Regions from separate parts of the Salegentibacter sp. BLCTC genome, predicted to be linked through region 1. Evidence: riboswitches for the same ligand, from Rfam matches in the RefSeq annotation. Region 1 holds a riboswitch; the other holds the start of a gene.

What was found. A riboswitch is a leader RNA that binds a small molecule or an ion and turns the genes downstream of it on or off. The one in region 1 is predicted to bind thiamine pyrophosphate.
Region 2: it holds a riboswitch for thiamine pyrophosphate, as region 1 does, so the genes downstream of both, GUB10_RS10555 (TonB-dependent receptor domain-containing protein) here and pnuC (nicotinamide riboside transporter PnuC) in region 1, are expected to answer to the same signal.

Annotation. Positions count from the first base shown of each region.
Region 1 covers NZ_WYEW01000011.1:5,068-13,300, reverse strand. Annotated here, with positions in the region: gene GUB10_RS13500 (metallophosphatase) at 1-630, shown strand, start outside; gene GUB10_RS13495 (hypothetical protein) at 832-2,061, shown strand; gene GUB10_RS13490 (hypothetical protein) at 2,375-2,635, opposite strand; gene GUB10_RS13485 (acyl-CoA dehydrogenase) at 2,781-3,788, opposite strand; gene pnuC (nicotinamide riboside transporter PnuC) at 3,855-4,454, opposite strand; TPP riboswitch at 4,513-4,706, opposite strand; gene GUB10_RS13475 (OmpA family protein) at 4,850-6,781, opposite strand; gene GUB10_RS13470 (type IX secretion system membrane protein PorP/SprF) at 6,801-7,730, opposite strand; gene GUB10_RS13465 (gliding motility-associated C-terminal domain-containing protein) at 7,841-8,233, opposite strand, start outside.
Region 2 covers NZ_WYEW01000007.1:201,849-210,081, reverse strand. Annotated here, with positions in the region: gene GUB10_RS10580 (DUF4301 family protein) at 1-273, shown strand, start outside; gene arfB (alternative ribosome rescue aminoacyl-tRNA hydrolase ArfB) at 280-681, shown strand; gene GUB10_RS10570 (hypothetical protein) at 1,122-1,463, shown strand; gene GUB10_RS10565 (sigma-54 dependent transcriptional regulator) at 1,863-3,221, shown strand; gene GUB10_RS10560 (hybrid sensor histidine kinase/response regulator) at 3,211-5,628, opposite strand; TPP riboswitch at 5,801-5,895, shown strand; gene GUB10_RS10555 (TonB-dependent receptor domain-containing protein) at 6,010-8,233, shown strand, end outside.

The DNA of each region.
Region 1 (8,233 bases):
TATGACGAAGAACGTTTTATTGCCGACGCTTTTTCTAAAGAAAACGATCTTTTTAATCAGCAACTTTATGCCGGTGCTGAATTAAACTATCGTTATGAAAACAGGGATAACCCGGCATATCCTTCCCGCGGATTTGAAGCTGATCTTACTACAGGTTATAAAACCAATATTGATGAACATAATAACGAATTTGCTTATATAAGTCCGTCTTTAGCTATTGATTACCCCCTGCACGAAAGCGGTATTGCCGTATTGGCCACCAAAATTGGCGGAAAAGTAATTATTGGAAATGATTACGAATATTATGATGCTGCAATTTTGGGCGGAAACAATAATCTTAGAGCCTATCGCTGGGAACGTTTTAACGGAAAACAATCTTTCTACCACTCTACCGATCTTAGAGTTGGTGTAAGCCGATTTAAGACTAATTTTATTCCATTGCAAATTGGTGTAAGCGCAGGTTTTGATTACGGTAGGGTTTGGACCGAAAGTTCAAATTCAGATAAATGGCGAAACAACTATGGAGGCTCTATCTGGATTAATGGCTTTAACGCATTTACCGCGAATACCGGTTATTATTATGGTGATGATGGAGGAAGGTTAACCTTTACTTTTGGGTTCAAATTCTAAAAACATATTCCTTATTTCCACAAACCTGTGGAAATAAAAATGTAGAAAACAACAGGTTCTAAAATTAGAACAATAGCACATCTAAATATAATTAAGCACAAACACCTAAAATTCAGTTAATTATTAACACAAAGCTTAAAGCTATCTTAATTTGAGTATTTAGGTAAGAATATTGGTTTCAAGAAGATAAACAGTTTTATCATGGCCCCAGAAACCAATTTGATACTTAACCTACTTCAAGCATTAATGCTAATCCCATTTTTGCATCTTTTAAATCAGGAAATTTTTAAAAAGCTAAACAGAAAGCACGAGTTTTTCTCTACAGGATTAATGAACAAGCTTTTCTTTTATCACTTAGTCTTTGCCGGAATTTACTATAGTTATGCCTTTTTTAATCCTTCAGATTCTAAAAGGTATTTTCGTGTGCCCGGCACAGAAGGCAAAACCTGGGGCGGCTTTCTGGATACCGGAACATCTTTTATAGATTTTCTATCCTATCCTTTTATAAATTTCTTCGGATTTAGCTATGAGATGATGATGCTACTATTTAGCTGGATTGGTTTTCTGGGCTTTGTTTACGCATACCTGTTTTTTAAAGAAAATATTACTTTAAATATAAAATTGTTTAAAAGAATAGATTTTCTCACGCTTATTCTGTTTCTGCCCAACATGCATTTCTGGACAGCTTCTTTAGGTAAGGGAGCACCTATTTTTCTGGGTTTAATGTTATTTGCTTATGCACTTAAAGAACCAAAAACAAGATTTTTTAGTCTAAGTTTGGGGTCGCTATTGGTCTTTGCTATTAGGCCACATATGTTCCTATTATTAGCCGGAGCAGGAATGTTAAGTATTTTTTTAAATAAAAATCAAATCAGCTTAAAACAAAAAGCCATTTTTGTAGGAGCAATTACCGGTGTTTTACTGCTATTCCACAAACAAATTCTTGGGGTAATGAACCTTGGAAATTCTCAAAACTTAATCGCCGATTTTCTTTCTTTTACCGAAAATAGGGCAAAAGATTTAGACAATGCCACTTCGGGCGTACCCATGACCGAATACTCAATAGTAGAAAAATTCTTTACCTTCTGGTTTAGGCCCCTATTTTTTGATGCGCCGGGAATTCTTGGCATAATTGTATCAATAGAGAATTTAATCTATTTGATATTGTTTGGTAAACTATTTAAAAAGAGTTTCTTTGGGTTTCTAAAAACCGCTCCGGCAAACGTAAAATTGAGCTTAATCCTGTTTTTCACCAGCTCATTCGCCATGACCTTTGTAATGTCTAATTTAGGAATCATCCTAAGGCAAAAATCAATGATTATGTATTTCTTGTTCTTTGTAATCTATTATTTTATGGCTTACGAAAAAGATACTGTTTTTAGATTAAAGCAAGAAGTGACCGGGAGAAAAACCATAACCAAAGCAGCTTAGTGCTTCTATGGATTTGAAGGGAATTTAAGAACCTAAGATTATTAATTATTCTTTAAGTTCATTTTTTATAGCTAAAATAGCTGTTCTTGTGATGCTGAATATACTGAAGTTGTTCTTTATTATTGCCAAACGACTCGAAGCTTTTATTGTTTAGGCACAGTATCATTTAAAGAAATAAATAGATTAGCAGGCTTACCGCTGATAACAACAAAATTGGTAATCATCAACGATTTTCACAAGCTTTAAAAAGTTCATTGAATTTCAAGGAGTTAAATTTCCTTGAAACTCTACTGAAAAATTAAAAATCCTGAGATTAAGAAGCCAACATTCTAAAAAGCTCCTCGTCTATTTTTGCATTTATATTTCTATGGTATTTATTGAGTAAGTTGGCTATTAATTCTCCTATGGCATCCTGACGGTCTTCAGATTTGCTCATAAACTGAATCTTTCCCCATCCGCGAATATCGCAAACCATCATTCCCTTGGCATCCCAAATAGTTTGATTTCTATGGTCATAATTAACCGGAAATTTCAAGGTATCTAACGCTAAATTGTTTTTTTCACTTAAATTCATGAGTATTTTTTTTACTATTATTTTAAGCAAAATTAATCGCAAACAAACTGGTATAGGTTAATTAAAAATTAAACCTTAGCACCTGATTTTTAAGTGAGTGTTAAGTTGAATTTCAAGCAAATTACCCCAGGACAAAACTCTGAGCTTACCTGGTAAAAATATGGTGTTGTGTGGCGGTAAAATAATCGCAAAACACCTGATTTAAAGGCTCGTTATTCCTACTTGCTTTAACTCCCAAATAGGGATATATTTCAATTATACTTTTTGACAGGTTTTTTACCGAATCTGACGCCGAAATATGTACTTCTTCCCTATATTTTTGATGAATCTCCACCTCACATCTAATATTAGACTCTATTGTTTTTGCAAACCCGGCAACTTTTGAATTAGATACAGAGAGTATATTGGCCAAAGACTCCAGGCTTTTATTCATTTTAATTTTATGTGCTTCAGCCAGGAAATGTTCTGCCATACCAATATAATTCACCCAAAGTGTTAGGTCGGCAAATACCGAAAAAGGAATTTTAAAAATATCCTGCGGCTGGTGAAACTCATTATAGATAAAACTGAACCGCTTAGAGACCAAAACATCCTCAACGATAAAGGAGTGAGTGCTTGAAGCTTTTAAACCCATACTATTCCAATCTTTCACTATGCTAACTTTTTCCCGGGGAATCACAAAAGACAGAACTTTTGGTGAACCATCCTCATTCTTTACAGCTTTACCATGTTCGTGAATTTCGGCATTTAAAGTAAAATGGCTTAGGTACTCTGCACCGGTAGCATAACGCCAGGTACCAGATACTTTATACATATCCCCAATTTTTACAGCTTTGCCAAAAACACCTCCGCTACCTCCTAAAACAGGAGCTTTAGAACCTTGAAATATTTCGCCTGCCGCTTGCGGTTTTAGGTTTCCAATAAAATAATTGGCACCACTACAAAGTGTAAGTGTCCAACCCAGGCTACCATCAATTCTTGCCAGTTCCTGAAGCCTGGAAAGTCCTTCAGAAAGCAAAAGTTCAAGTCCTCCGTAATTTTTGGGTACCCAAATGTTCCAAAGATTCTCTTTGGCCAGCCAGTTTAAAACTTTTTCCGGAAAAATGTCTTTCCCTAAACACAATTTGGTAAGCTCTTGGTGCGGTTGTATCATGAAACAAAAATTTAGAAAATTAAATTCATATTCTTTAAAATGGATTGCAAATTATAGGGTTGTTTATTATGCTGCTAATTGCGCCTGCTTGGTTTTAACAATTTTTCGCCATTTAAAATAGCCCGAAGTTCCTACAATAAACAAGAAAACTGTTAATGCTGCATACACATATAAATCTTTATAAATAAGCAATGGGATAGAAATAATATTGCTAATATTCAGGAAAATCCAGTTCTCCATTTTTCTTTTGGCCATGAGCCACATGCCTGCCCAGGCAAATGCACTCACCCAGGCGTCCCAAAAAGGAACATCAGAATTGGTATAAAAACGCAGCCAATAACTCATTAAGCTAAAACAGCCTATAACAATTCCTATGGCTTTTACATATTCTAATTTACTGGCGTAAGAAATTGGGGTTTCCTCCTTTTGGCGACCAAATTTCCAAAAAAACCAGCCATAGATACTCATCACCAAATAATAAAGGCTTAAAAGAATATCGGCATATAATTTTGACTGGTAAAGAACATAGAGGCCTATTAGGATAGAGGCAATTCCGAATAAATAATTATGGATATTGTTTTTTCTTGCCAACAGTACCTGCACCACTCCAAAAGTAGTCCCCAAAGCTTGCAACCAAACAATTTTTGTAAAGAAATCCTCTATCATGGTAATTTAATTTTACAATGAAATGAGGTGGTGAGATAACTAAAATTGCAGAAATACAATATCAGCATTGAAAAATCCCTTCGCTGGCATTATCCAGATCAGGTTCAGAGTATAATACATCTGGGACAAAGCCCAAAGAAACATTTTAGAAAATGAATCTTGATTCGAGAAAAAAATTAATCTCAAATGTCGAGTAAAACTCCCTGGGTATCATCTCAGCCTGCCTTAAAGCAAGCACCCCATTTCAGGCACAAAGCTATAGCTTATTTATGAAGATTTAGTAGTATTTGTGGTTTAAATAAATATAGAATTTCGTCAGAGTTTATACAGACAATAAATAGCTTATTAAATAGCCTTCCAAGCTTCTTAATTTATACACCCGGAAGGCTCGTTTCCTATTCGAGTATAATAAATTCCGATCGGCGGTTTTCCTGATGCTTTTCTTTACTACAGTTCACTCCGTTTTTACATTCATTTAAAAGCCTCTCTTCTCCATATCCTTTTGCCTTTAACCTATTTGCATCAATATTGTTTTCTATAAGATATTCCATGGTAGACTTCGCCCTTCTCTCAGACAGCTTTTTATTATAGGCATCAGAGCCCCTACTATCAGTATGCGATCTAATCTCAATTTTTAACTTTGGATACTTTTGCATAACGGCAAGAAGCTTCTCCAGTTCTACCCGGGCATCTTTTCTTATATCCCATTTATCAAAATCGAATAAAATATGCTTAATGTTTAGCACTTTGCTAATATCGGTTCCCGGGACTAAAGCTAAGCTGTTACGCTTCAACTGAAAATCGATTTTTTGTGCTTCTTTTTTTCTTTCACTTATATGATCCCTGGCATCAAAGTTTTCCTTTTCGGCACGAAGCCTATAAGAATTAAAATAATTAGCTACCACACTATAATTCCCTTCACTATCGGTTTCTACCAATTTATAGACACTATCATCATCTTTATATAGGGTGATGGTAGTATGGGGAATAGGCTTCATTGTTCCTTCTTCCTTTACCTGCCCTGTAATAGTAGCTTTATAGAAATTTACTATTTCTGAGTTTTCCTTAAGAAAATAGATATCAGCATAAGCAAAATCTCCATTATTTGTACGATTGGAACTAAAGAAACCGTTTTTGGTTTGGGTATCAACACCAAACGAAAAGTCATCGGCATAAGAATTAATTGGTTCCCCAACATTCAATAAATCTCCAAAGCCGGGGTTTTCTATCTTAATATAGAAAACGTCCAATCCTCCCAATCCGAAATGCCCGTCAGATGAAAAATATAACTCGTTGTTTTTAGACACAAAAGGAAAAGTCTCTTTACCTTCTGTATTAATTTTTGCACCTAAATTCTCGGGCTCTCCCAACTCACCTGTTTTTAGGATTGCAACCCTATATAAATCTGAATTGCCAAAACCTCCGGGACGATTAGATGAGAAATAAAGGTATTTTTCCTCACTATCCAGTGCCGGATGCGCCGTAGAAAAGGCATCACTATTTATAGCCAAATCTTCGGGCTCCTGCCATTTGCCATCCTTTTTTCTTGTTCTATAAATCTTTAAATATTTGCTCTCGGATTTATTTTTGGCATCTGCATTGTTTTTTGTGAAGTACATGGTTTCGCCATCTTTACTTATCACTGCAGAAGATTCATGGAATTTCCCGGAAATACCTCTTTTTAATTTTTTGGGCTTATTTAATACCGAATCTTTGTTAATCGCTACCGAGTAAAGATTAAGAAAGCTAAGTCCGTCCCAGGCACTTTTTCTCTTTACAAAAATCCCGGTATCCCTGGTAGAGGCATAGATTAAATCTCCATCCTGATAGAAATGCCCAAACTCAATTCCACCAGAATTAATTTTGTTTAATTTTTTGATACGATACCTATCAGAATTCTTATCTATTAATTCTAAATAATCTTCAGCACTAAGTTCGACGCTAGAAGACTGTGTCCCGCCATTTTTACTTTTAAACAAATTATAATAATGCTTCGCTTTCTCATCATTCCCGGTTGCTTTTAAAGCCTGGGCATACCGCCTTAGATAGGATGTTTCCTGATCTTCTTCAAAATCAAACAACCTTTCATACCAGCTAACGGCATCATCGTAGGCTGCATTGAAATAATAAGAGTCCCCCAGTCTTTGAAAAAGTTCTTCAGACTCAAACCCCTTTTCAGCAACCTCCAAATAAATGTCGCGGGCATTAATATATTCATATTCATTAAAAGCTTCATTAGCCTTATCCAGTTTCGCCTCCTGGGCCATTACCGTGGAAGTTGAACACAAAAAGAAAAATATATACAGGTATTGAAAATTCTTAATCATAAAGTGGGCTATTAACTAATTAAAAGAATCTTGGGTTAACACTATTACGCACGCGTGTTCCTAATTCAAATCTTAGAAAGATCTCATGAGAGCCGGAGTTATACCTTTGTAAAGGCGTAGTGTCATAATCGTAAGCATAACCAATCATAATATTATCTGAAACATTAAATCCGGCAAGAGCACCTATAGCAGCATCCCAGCGGTAGGAAGCTCCCAGGCTAAAACGATTATAAAGTTGGAAATTGGCTGAAACATCTACGGCCAAAGGCGCCCCTGAAACCGCTTTAACCAAAAAAGCAGGTTTTAATTTTAAATCCTTATTTAAGTTAAAAACATAGCCTCCAATGGCATAAAAATGTAATTTCTCTGTAGCTGTTGAAACAGCGATTTCATCATAATGCTCGGTTTCAAGCATATTTGGGGTTGAAACTCCAAAATACCACTTCTTTGAGTGTAGGTAAAAACCAATTCCTACTACCGGAGAAGTAAGGTTTCTATTTATAAGGTTCACGTCGTTTGGATTTTCGATATCCAATTTGTTAACATCAAGGCTAAACATATTGATACCTGCTTTTAAGCCGAAAGAAAGTTTTGTTTCCGGATTAAAAACGGGAATTGAATAAGAGAAATCGGCGGTTAGAATATCTTCCGAAGAAGGCCCAATACGATCACTAATAAAACTTAGCCCTACCCCTACTCGTTTAATTCCAATTGGGGAATTAACAGAAAAGTTAAGAGTTTCAGGAGCTCCTTCAAGCCCTACCCATTGGTTACGGTACATCCCAAATGTACTCAACATACCCCTGCTACCTGCATAACCCGGATTAATACTAACCGTATTATACATATACTGGCTATATTGAGAATCTTGCTGGGCATTTACCTCCTGGAGGCAAACAACAATACTACACAGTAAGAAAAAAAGTATTCTTTTAATATTTATTCCCATTCTATTTTTTTTACTCGATAATTGAGGTTTAATTGTTTCGAAGCCTGCCTCGAAACCACAAATAATTTCCTGGCCAATCTCCCGGAAACTTCTCCCGGGATATCCATTAATTAATTAGCATTTAGGTATAAATAACCTGCCTTTTTAAAGGTGTCTATTTCTTGGTTCCCTACTGAATAATCAAATTTGAGTATGTAGAAATAAGTACCTGAAGGCAATTGTTCATTTCCATTAACATTAAGTCTTCCGCGGGAGTAGCCATCAAACAAATCTCCCTGTTCCCCATAATTATCAGTTTCAAAAACCTTCACACCCCATCTGTTATAAACTTCTACTGTAATATTCTCTGTACATGTATTAGAAGCTCCAGAGGTTATAGAGAAATAATCGTTAACTCCATCGCCATTTGGAGTAACTGCATTATAAACTGCAATTTGACACGGAATTACACTTACTTCATTGATTCTTGCCAGGGTAAAAACGCCAAATTTATCTACCATGGT
Region 2 (8,233 bases), on a different contig from region 1:
AATTCTACTCATTTTAATCCTGTAGACATTGCCTGTAGTCTTAAAAATTATAAAGGAGAAAGTTTTGAACTTCAGCAGTATGTAGATGATAATATGAGTTTTATTGCTCATAAAACCAAGGATGGAAAAGCTTTAAAAGCTTTAGAGAGACCTGGTTTGTGGAATGGTGGTATGGCATATTGGAATACGGTTTTTGTGGAGGTTCCTTTAGAAACTTTTAATCCTGTAAAAACAGTAGCCGATCTTTTAAAGCCTTCTCACCAACCTAATTAATTTGTTTTGGATGAAGCGCAAATAACACGGGAACTCAGTTTTAAAGCCGTGAGAAGCTCAGGTTCCGGTGGCCAGCACGTAAATAAAACTTCTTCGAAGGTTGAACTTTATTTCAATGTGGAAACTTCTAAAGGACTTTTGGAAGAGGAGAAATTGCGCTTACAAAAGAAATTGGCTTCAAGACTTACTAAAGATCATCTTCTAATTTTGCATAGTGAAGAAAGCCGAAGTCAACATAAAAATAAGATAATTGTTATTGAAAAATTCTTTGATCTGTTGCGGGAAAATATAAAAAAACCTAAAGCTAGAAAGAAGACCAAGCCCGGAAAAGCGGCAAAATTAAAGCGCCTCAAAGCCAAGAAAATAAATGCCGAAAAGAAAGCTAGAAGAGGTGATCCATTAAAATAATGGGGTGCTTTTCTACACTTGTGTAGAAATAATCCCCTGTTTTTTTGTTTGTTGTGTGTAGAGATTTGGGGATTTTATTAACCAATGTGTTTGTTTTCAGTTTATTAAGGGTTTGGGTGGTAAGTGGTATGATTTTTTATATCTCACTTATGCTAAATTAAAGTAAATATAGCAGCTTAAGATACTGTTGTATAATTTAGATTTTCGGAGAAAAAGAGGCCTAAGGGTCTCTTTTTTTTGTGGCTTACTTTTGGTAATCCACACTTCTACATAATGTTCTCTTAAAAGATGTGTTTTTCTACATAATATTTTGCTAATTCTAAACTCAGCGATGCTTTAATTTACTGATAATCAATATTTTAATTGAAAACATAAGGTTTTGGTATAATTATTCCTATATACTTTGCATAATATAACCACAAATCTAAAATTTTATCATTATGAAAAAGCTAGGATTAAGTTTAATGGCCGCAGGAGGAATGTTTTTATTTAGTCAAAATGTTCAGGCTCAGGTAGAAGATCCCGAAAAGATGGAGCAAATGGAAGATGTAGAAGAGGTACAGGAAGTTCAGGAGGATTATAAAAAAGTAGATGTACTGGTGCTTCCACAAGCAATTAAAGATGCAATAATGACTGACCTAAATGGAGCTGTTGCAGAAGAAGCCTGGGTAAAAGAAAAAGACGGGAAGCAAATATATAAGCTGTCGCTTAATGTAGATGGAGAAAAACAAAAGGCTTATATCGATAAAGACGGGAACTGGATAAAAAAAGAAGATAAATAGTTTTATCGGTTCAACTAACCACTAATCTTTGTTGATCTTATTTTGCCCTACCAAAAGGATCAACAGAGATTTTAATTTAACAACCGAATATTAAGAGAAACCAACTCTTTCGGTGCCAATTTTAGAGCAACAAAGTAATGAAAGGAAGAAAATCTTAAATGGTTAAAAAGCCTTAACGGCCTACTAACTAACACTTTTTTTAGTCATTTAAGAATGGAAAGATTTTATGTAAACGCTGCTTTTTGTAAATTGGAAAATGGATACCACCCAATGACAGGTTAATAAATAATTTAGATTGTCATTGAAGAGAGACCTTTAACGAGGTCTCTTTTTTTATGCTTATTTTAAACTTAATGAGTTTTAGATTGTTAAATTTGCAAGACGTTTAAATAAAAATCAATGACAAGAATTCTTATAGTTGAAGATGATGTGCCTTTTGGAACCATGCTTAAAACGTTTCTGATTAAGCGAGACTATGAGGTTGAATTGGTTTTTAGTGGACTAGAAGCTTTTAAAAAGTTAAAAGAAACCGCTTTTAACCTAATTCTTTCTGATGTTAGGTTACCTGATACAAACGGACTTGATGTTCTAAAAAAGGTAAAGGCTGAAAATGCCGAAACTCAGGTTATTATTATGACCAGTTATGCCGAAATTAGTATGGCGGTAGAGGCAATGAAAATTGGAGCTTTTGATTACGTATCTAAACCATTTAGGCCTGAATCAATTTTACAAACTATAGAAAATGCCCTAACCCATACCCAGGTAAAACCGGGGAAGGAGAAAAAACAAGCTAAACCATTATCAAAACCTGCTGCTATACCTAAGGAAACTAGTTTTGTAAAAGGAGTTAGCGAAGCTGCGCTAAAATTAAGTGATTATATACAGCTGGTAGCTCCTACAAACATGTCTGTTTTAATAATGGGCGAAAGTGGAACCGGGAAAGAACAGGTGGCAAAGAGTATTCATGAACAGAGTAAGCGTGCCGGTGAGCCATTTATTGCAGTAGATTGTGGTGCGATTCCAAGAGAATTGGCTTCCAGTGAATTTTTTGGGCATTTAAAAGGCTCTTTTACCGGGGCTATAAACGACAAAACCGGGCATTTTGAAGCAGCAAATGGTGGTACTTTGTTTCTGGATGAAATTGGTAATTTAAGCTATGAATTACAGGTTCAATTATTAAGGGCTCTTCAGGAAAGAAAAATTAAACCCGTAGGTAGCAATAATGAGTTGCATGTAGATATTCGGGTAATAACCGCTACTAACGAAGATCTTGCGCAAGCTGTAAAAGATGGTGAGTTTAGGGAAGATCTTTACCATAGGTTAAATGAATTTTCAATTAAGGTTCCTTCTCTAAAGGAGCGTAAAGAAGATTTAATGCTTTTTGCAGAATATTTCCTGGATGAGGCCAATACCGAATTGGAGAAAAATGTGATAGGTTTTACCGAAAGTGCTATAGAAGCTTTTAAGAACTATAACTGGCCCGGGAATTTAAGGGAATTAAAAAATATGGTAAAGCGCGCAGCATTGCTTACCCAGGACGAGATGATACCTCTTAAAGTGCTACCACATGAAATTGCAACGGCAAACCATACGAATACAGAAACCGAATATGGTCTATTTAAAAATAAAAACGAAGAGCAGTTAATTTTAGATGCTTTGGAAAAATCTGGAGGAAATAAGAGTAAAGCTGCCAGGTTACTTTCTATAGATCGTAAAACACTTTACAACAAACTAAAACAGTATAATATTAAACTTTAATTTCCTGTTCGAGTTCTTTCATTAGGCTTAAAATGCCGGTTCTCAACTCCTTGAACTCCTGGTTTGTAAAAGCTTCATGCTGTTCTAATCTCTCTAGTTTTTTCGCTAAGGGTACTGCCTTTATTTGCTTTAACATAGGTGCCATCTTATGCGCTAATCTGGCCACTTCCTTAAAATTATTCTCATTGCGAGCCAGTGCAATAAGTTCTATTTGTGACCTGGAACTTTCAATAAAGGCCTCTAAAATACTTTGAACAGCTTCTTGGTCTCCAGCCGAAAAATCATAAATATCCTGAAGGTTATAGTGATTATTCTTAGAATGTTGTAGGTTATTATTTATTTTGCTTTTAAGTTCCAGTTTAAAAATATCGGCAATACTTTCCTGAAGTTTTTTTGGCTTGTAGGGTTTTAAAAGGCTTTTGTTGAATCCGGCCAGTTTATATGTTTCTACATCAACATCTGTTCTTCCCGATAAGGCAATAACAGGTAACTCTCCGGTTTTATACTTTTTCCTTATATTTTTAATTAAATCAAAACCATCCATTTCTGGCATTTGTATATCGGTTAATACCAAAGAATAGTTTCGGGTTTTCAGTTTATCCAGAGCTTCATTTCCATTAAATGCACTATCGCATTGCATTCCCATAGATTTTAGCAACTCACGTGTTAAGGAAAGCTGGGAGGGTTCGTCGTCTACAATGAGTGCTGTTTTGCCGGTAAGGTCAGGTAATTCTGGTGTAGCTAATTTTTCCGGCTCTTTAATAGTTTCAGTAGCCAATTTTCTAACCGGGAGAAAAACTATAAATTCGCTACCATTACCCTGTTCACTCTTTAGCTTTAATTCACCTTTAAGCAACTCAATTAAGCTTTTTGTAATGGCAAGTCCAAGTCCTGTTCCGCCGTATGCTTTTTCTATTTTTGTGTTTTCCTGTGAGAATTCTTCAAATATCTCATCTTGTTTTTCTTCTGAAATACCAATACCGGTATCTCTTACTGAAATAACAAGGCAGTAACTGTCTTCAATTTCCTTTTTAAGGTCTATTTGGATGTTAATTTCACCTTCTTTGGTGAACTTATAGGCGTTGGTAATTAAATTGGCAATAATTTGCTTTATTCTAAATGGATCGCTAAGAACTTGCGTATCTGAAGCTTTAGAAGCCCGAAAAACGATAGATACATTTTCATTTCTTTGAGCCGGTAGAGCATTGTAAACCGTATCTTCTATGAGTTTAGCCGGATTAAACGGTAGTTTTTCCACCGTCATTTTTCCTGCTTCCAGTTTAGAAAGATCTAATAAATCATTTACCAGATGCAAAATAAAGCTAGACGATTTTTTTACCTGGTCTATATAATGCGATTGCTTGGTGTTTAAGGAAGATTTTTCAATAAGATCTGTATAGCCAATAAGCGTATTTAAAGGCGATCTTAAATCGTGGGTAATGGCGGCCATAAATTGTTCCCGCCTTTTTAATAAGGTTTCTGCAAAATCTTTGGCTTCCTCCAGTTGGCTACGGTACTGCTGACTTTTAGTGATATCCTTAATGATAAAAATAAGTGATAATAATATAATTAAGAAGCTTACTATTCCGGCAATTATGAAAATTTGAGAGCTCTCTTTTATCATATCCTGGGAAACTTTTGCCCGTTGTATGGAGGCTTCCCGCTCTTCTAATTCAATTTTCCCCAGTAAACGGCGCAATTGCTGGTTAATAATCATATCATTTTCCAGAAATTCCTGTTCTTTTTTATCTACAGTATTTTGAAAACGCCTGGTAGCAATTTCCAATTCACTTAATACATTTCTAACAGAACCTATTATAGAATCGGCTGTTCGGTTGGTGAGTTTTTCGGCATTGTCTTCACGCGAATATTCCAGCAATCTAATTAATAGCCTTCGTTGGTGTGGTTCCAGATTAGAGAAACGTTGGTTGTAATTATAATCATCAAAAGAAGGATCTACTTTTTTTAATTCGGTTAAAACCTGTGAGTAATAGTTTTGATTTCGCTGTTGTTCTCTTAATTCATATAATTCCTGAAGGTTGGTAGACTTGTCAGAAAGTAATTTTTTGATGCTATCTAGTTCATTTTTTATCGAACTATCGGCATAACCGGTTTTTAACTTATTAATATTAAGTTTTATACTGTCTATTTGACTTTGGTATTTATCAAGGCCTGCTTCATTTCCGGTTTGAATAAGCTGCCTGCTTAAATTTTCAGTTTCATATAAGCTGGTGGTGATATCGCTCAGCATAAAAAGCTGTTCGTTGTTATTGTTGTTTTTTTCTGAAACCTGGCTAAAAGCAACCACCTGGTTCCATACCAGCCAAACAGCAACAGCAGCTAATGCGGCTATTAAGAGATAGCCGCTAATTACTTTATAAGTTATTGATCGTTTTGTATTTCGCATAAATTTCTTGTCACCAAAATTACGCCATTTATACGAAACGATACCGGCAATTGAGTGTTCTTAATTTTTTGAGCTAAGGTGGCCTCAGTTGGGCTTGTAGAATTAATTTTAAACGATAAATTTATAGACCTAAAACGTATGGTATATCCATAAAAGCTTTATACATTTGCGGCCAATCTCAAAGGGGTGCCACTTAAGTGTGGCTGAGATCATACCCAAAGAACCTGGGCGGGTAATGCTGCCAAGGGACATACGCAGAAAGCGTAAAAAGTATGTACTCCTGAAAATGCCAAAACACCGGTGGGCAATTTCAGGATTTTTTATTTAATTCAAAAACCAAAGAATAATAGCCCCTTTTATTCGTAAAATAATTTATTACGAATGAAATCTTTATTATTTTTTAGTGGCCTATGCCTTATTTCATTGCAGGCTTTAGCTCAAACCCACATTTTAAAAGGTAAGGTTACCCGTGGGGAAACCCCGGTAGAGGGTGTTGCCGTTTATGCCGTAGAATCGGGCAAAGGAACCGCTACCGACGAAAATGGGAAATATAGCCTGGAGCTTAAAGAAGGTGATTACCAGCTTGTATTTTCTTACGGAAACCAAAAAAGTTTAAACGTAGAACTCAATCAAGATCAAACCCTAAATGTAGACCTTGCAGACGTACAGGAAGTTCTGGATGAGGTTTTCCTATCTTCTTTAAGGGTGAACGCACAATCCCCCATAACTTATAGCAACCTTAGCAATGAGGAGATTGAAGACAGAAACCTGGGACAGGATATTCCTATTCTTATGAACTATATGCCCAATGTGGTTACTACCAGTGATGCTGGTGCCGGTGTTGGATACACAGGACTTAGAGTACGGGGAAGTGGAACGACGAGTACAAACGTAACTATAAATGGTATTCCTTATAATGATGCTGAAAGCCTTGGATCTTTTTGGGTGAACCTGGGAGATTTTGCTTCTTCTGTAGAAAATTTACAATTGCAGCGAGGAGTAGGAACCTCTACCAATGGTGCAGGAGCTTTTGGCGCCAGTCTTAATATTTTAACCGATGCTTATAGCGAAGAAGCAAATGCCGAAATTTCTAATAGTTATGGTTCTTTTAATACCCATAAACATACACTTAAATTTAGTACAGGTTTATTAAACGATCACTGGGAAATTGCCGGCCGGGCTTCACAAATTAAGAGCGATGGCTATATAGATAGGGCCAGCAGCGATTTAAAATCCTACTTTTTACAAGCCACGTATGTAGACGAAAATACACTGGTTAAGGCTATAACTTTCGGCGGAAGTGAAAGAACTTACCAGGCCTGGTACGGTATAGATGGGGAAACCCTTGAAAACGACCGAACCTATAATCCTGCCGGAATATATACCGATGAGGAAGGAAATACTAAATTTTACGAGAATCAAACCGATAATTATAAACAAGATCATTATCAGCTATTATGGAACCAGGAATATAGCAGTAACTGGTCTTCTAACCTGGCTTTCCACTATACCTATGGTCGTGGTTATTATGAAGAATATGAGGAAGATGCCACTTTAAATGAATTTGGACTTCCAAATTTTCAGGCTAATGGTGAGGAGGTTAGTACATCGGACCTTGTAGGGACTAAATGGCTGGATAATGATTTCTATGGAACCACTTTTGGGTTAAATTATAAGGATGCAGATTGGGATGTTAATTTTGGTGGTGCCTGGAATAGATATATCGGCGATCACTTTGGCGAAGTAATCTATACTCGTTTTGCCCAAAATAAGGACCCTTATGAGCCGTATTATGAAAACGTGGGAACAAAAACAGATTTCAACCTTTACGGAAAGGCAACCTATGCAATTTCAGAGAAGTTGGCCGGATATTTAGATATGCAAATTAGAACCATAGACTATGAAACTGAGGGAATGTTATCTGAAGGAACCGAATTTCTTATAGACGATTCTTTTACCTTCTTTAATCCTAAGGCAGGTTTAACCTATGCATTGAACAGTCAAAATCAATTCTACTTTTCTTATGCCCGTGCCAATAGAGAGCCAAGAAGAAGCGATTATGAAAACGGAGATCCGGAACATGAGGAATTAAACGATTATGAATTAGGTTGGAGATATAATAGCCCGAAGGTTCAATTAAATACCAATTTATATTATATGGATTATCAAAACCAATTGGTGCTTACCGGTGGTATTGATGATGTAGGTGCTTTTATTCGGGAAAATAGTGGAAACAGCTATCGTTTAGGCCTGGAAATAGATGCGGTAATTAGGCTTTCAGAAAAAGTAGTGCTAAGGCCAAACCTGGCATTAAGTCAAAATAAAAATAAAGATTTTGTAGCTACCTGGGATGGGGAACTCGTAGACTATGGCAATACAGATATCTCTTTCTCTCCTTCTGTAGTAGGGGGTAACAGAATTAGCTATTTACCGGTAAACGGGCTTGAATTAAGCCTTCTTTCAAAATATGTAGGCGAGCAATATATGAGTAATATTGAAGTTGAAACATCTAAGCTAGATGCTTATTTTGTGAACGATTTTAATATTCAGTATACCTGGAGAAATGCACCATTCTTTAAAGAAGTGGTTTTTACAGGATTGGTTA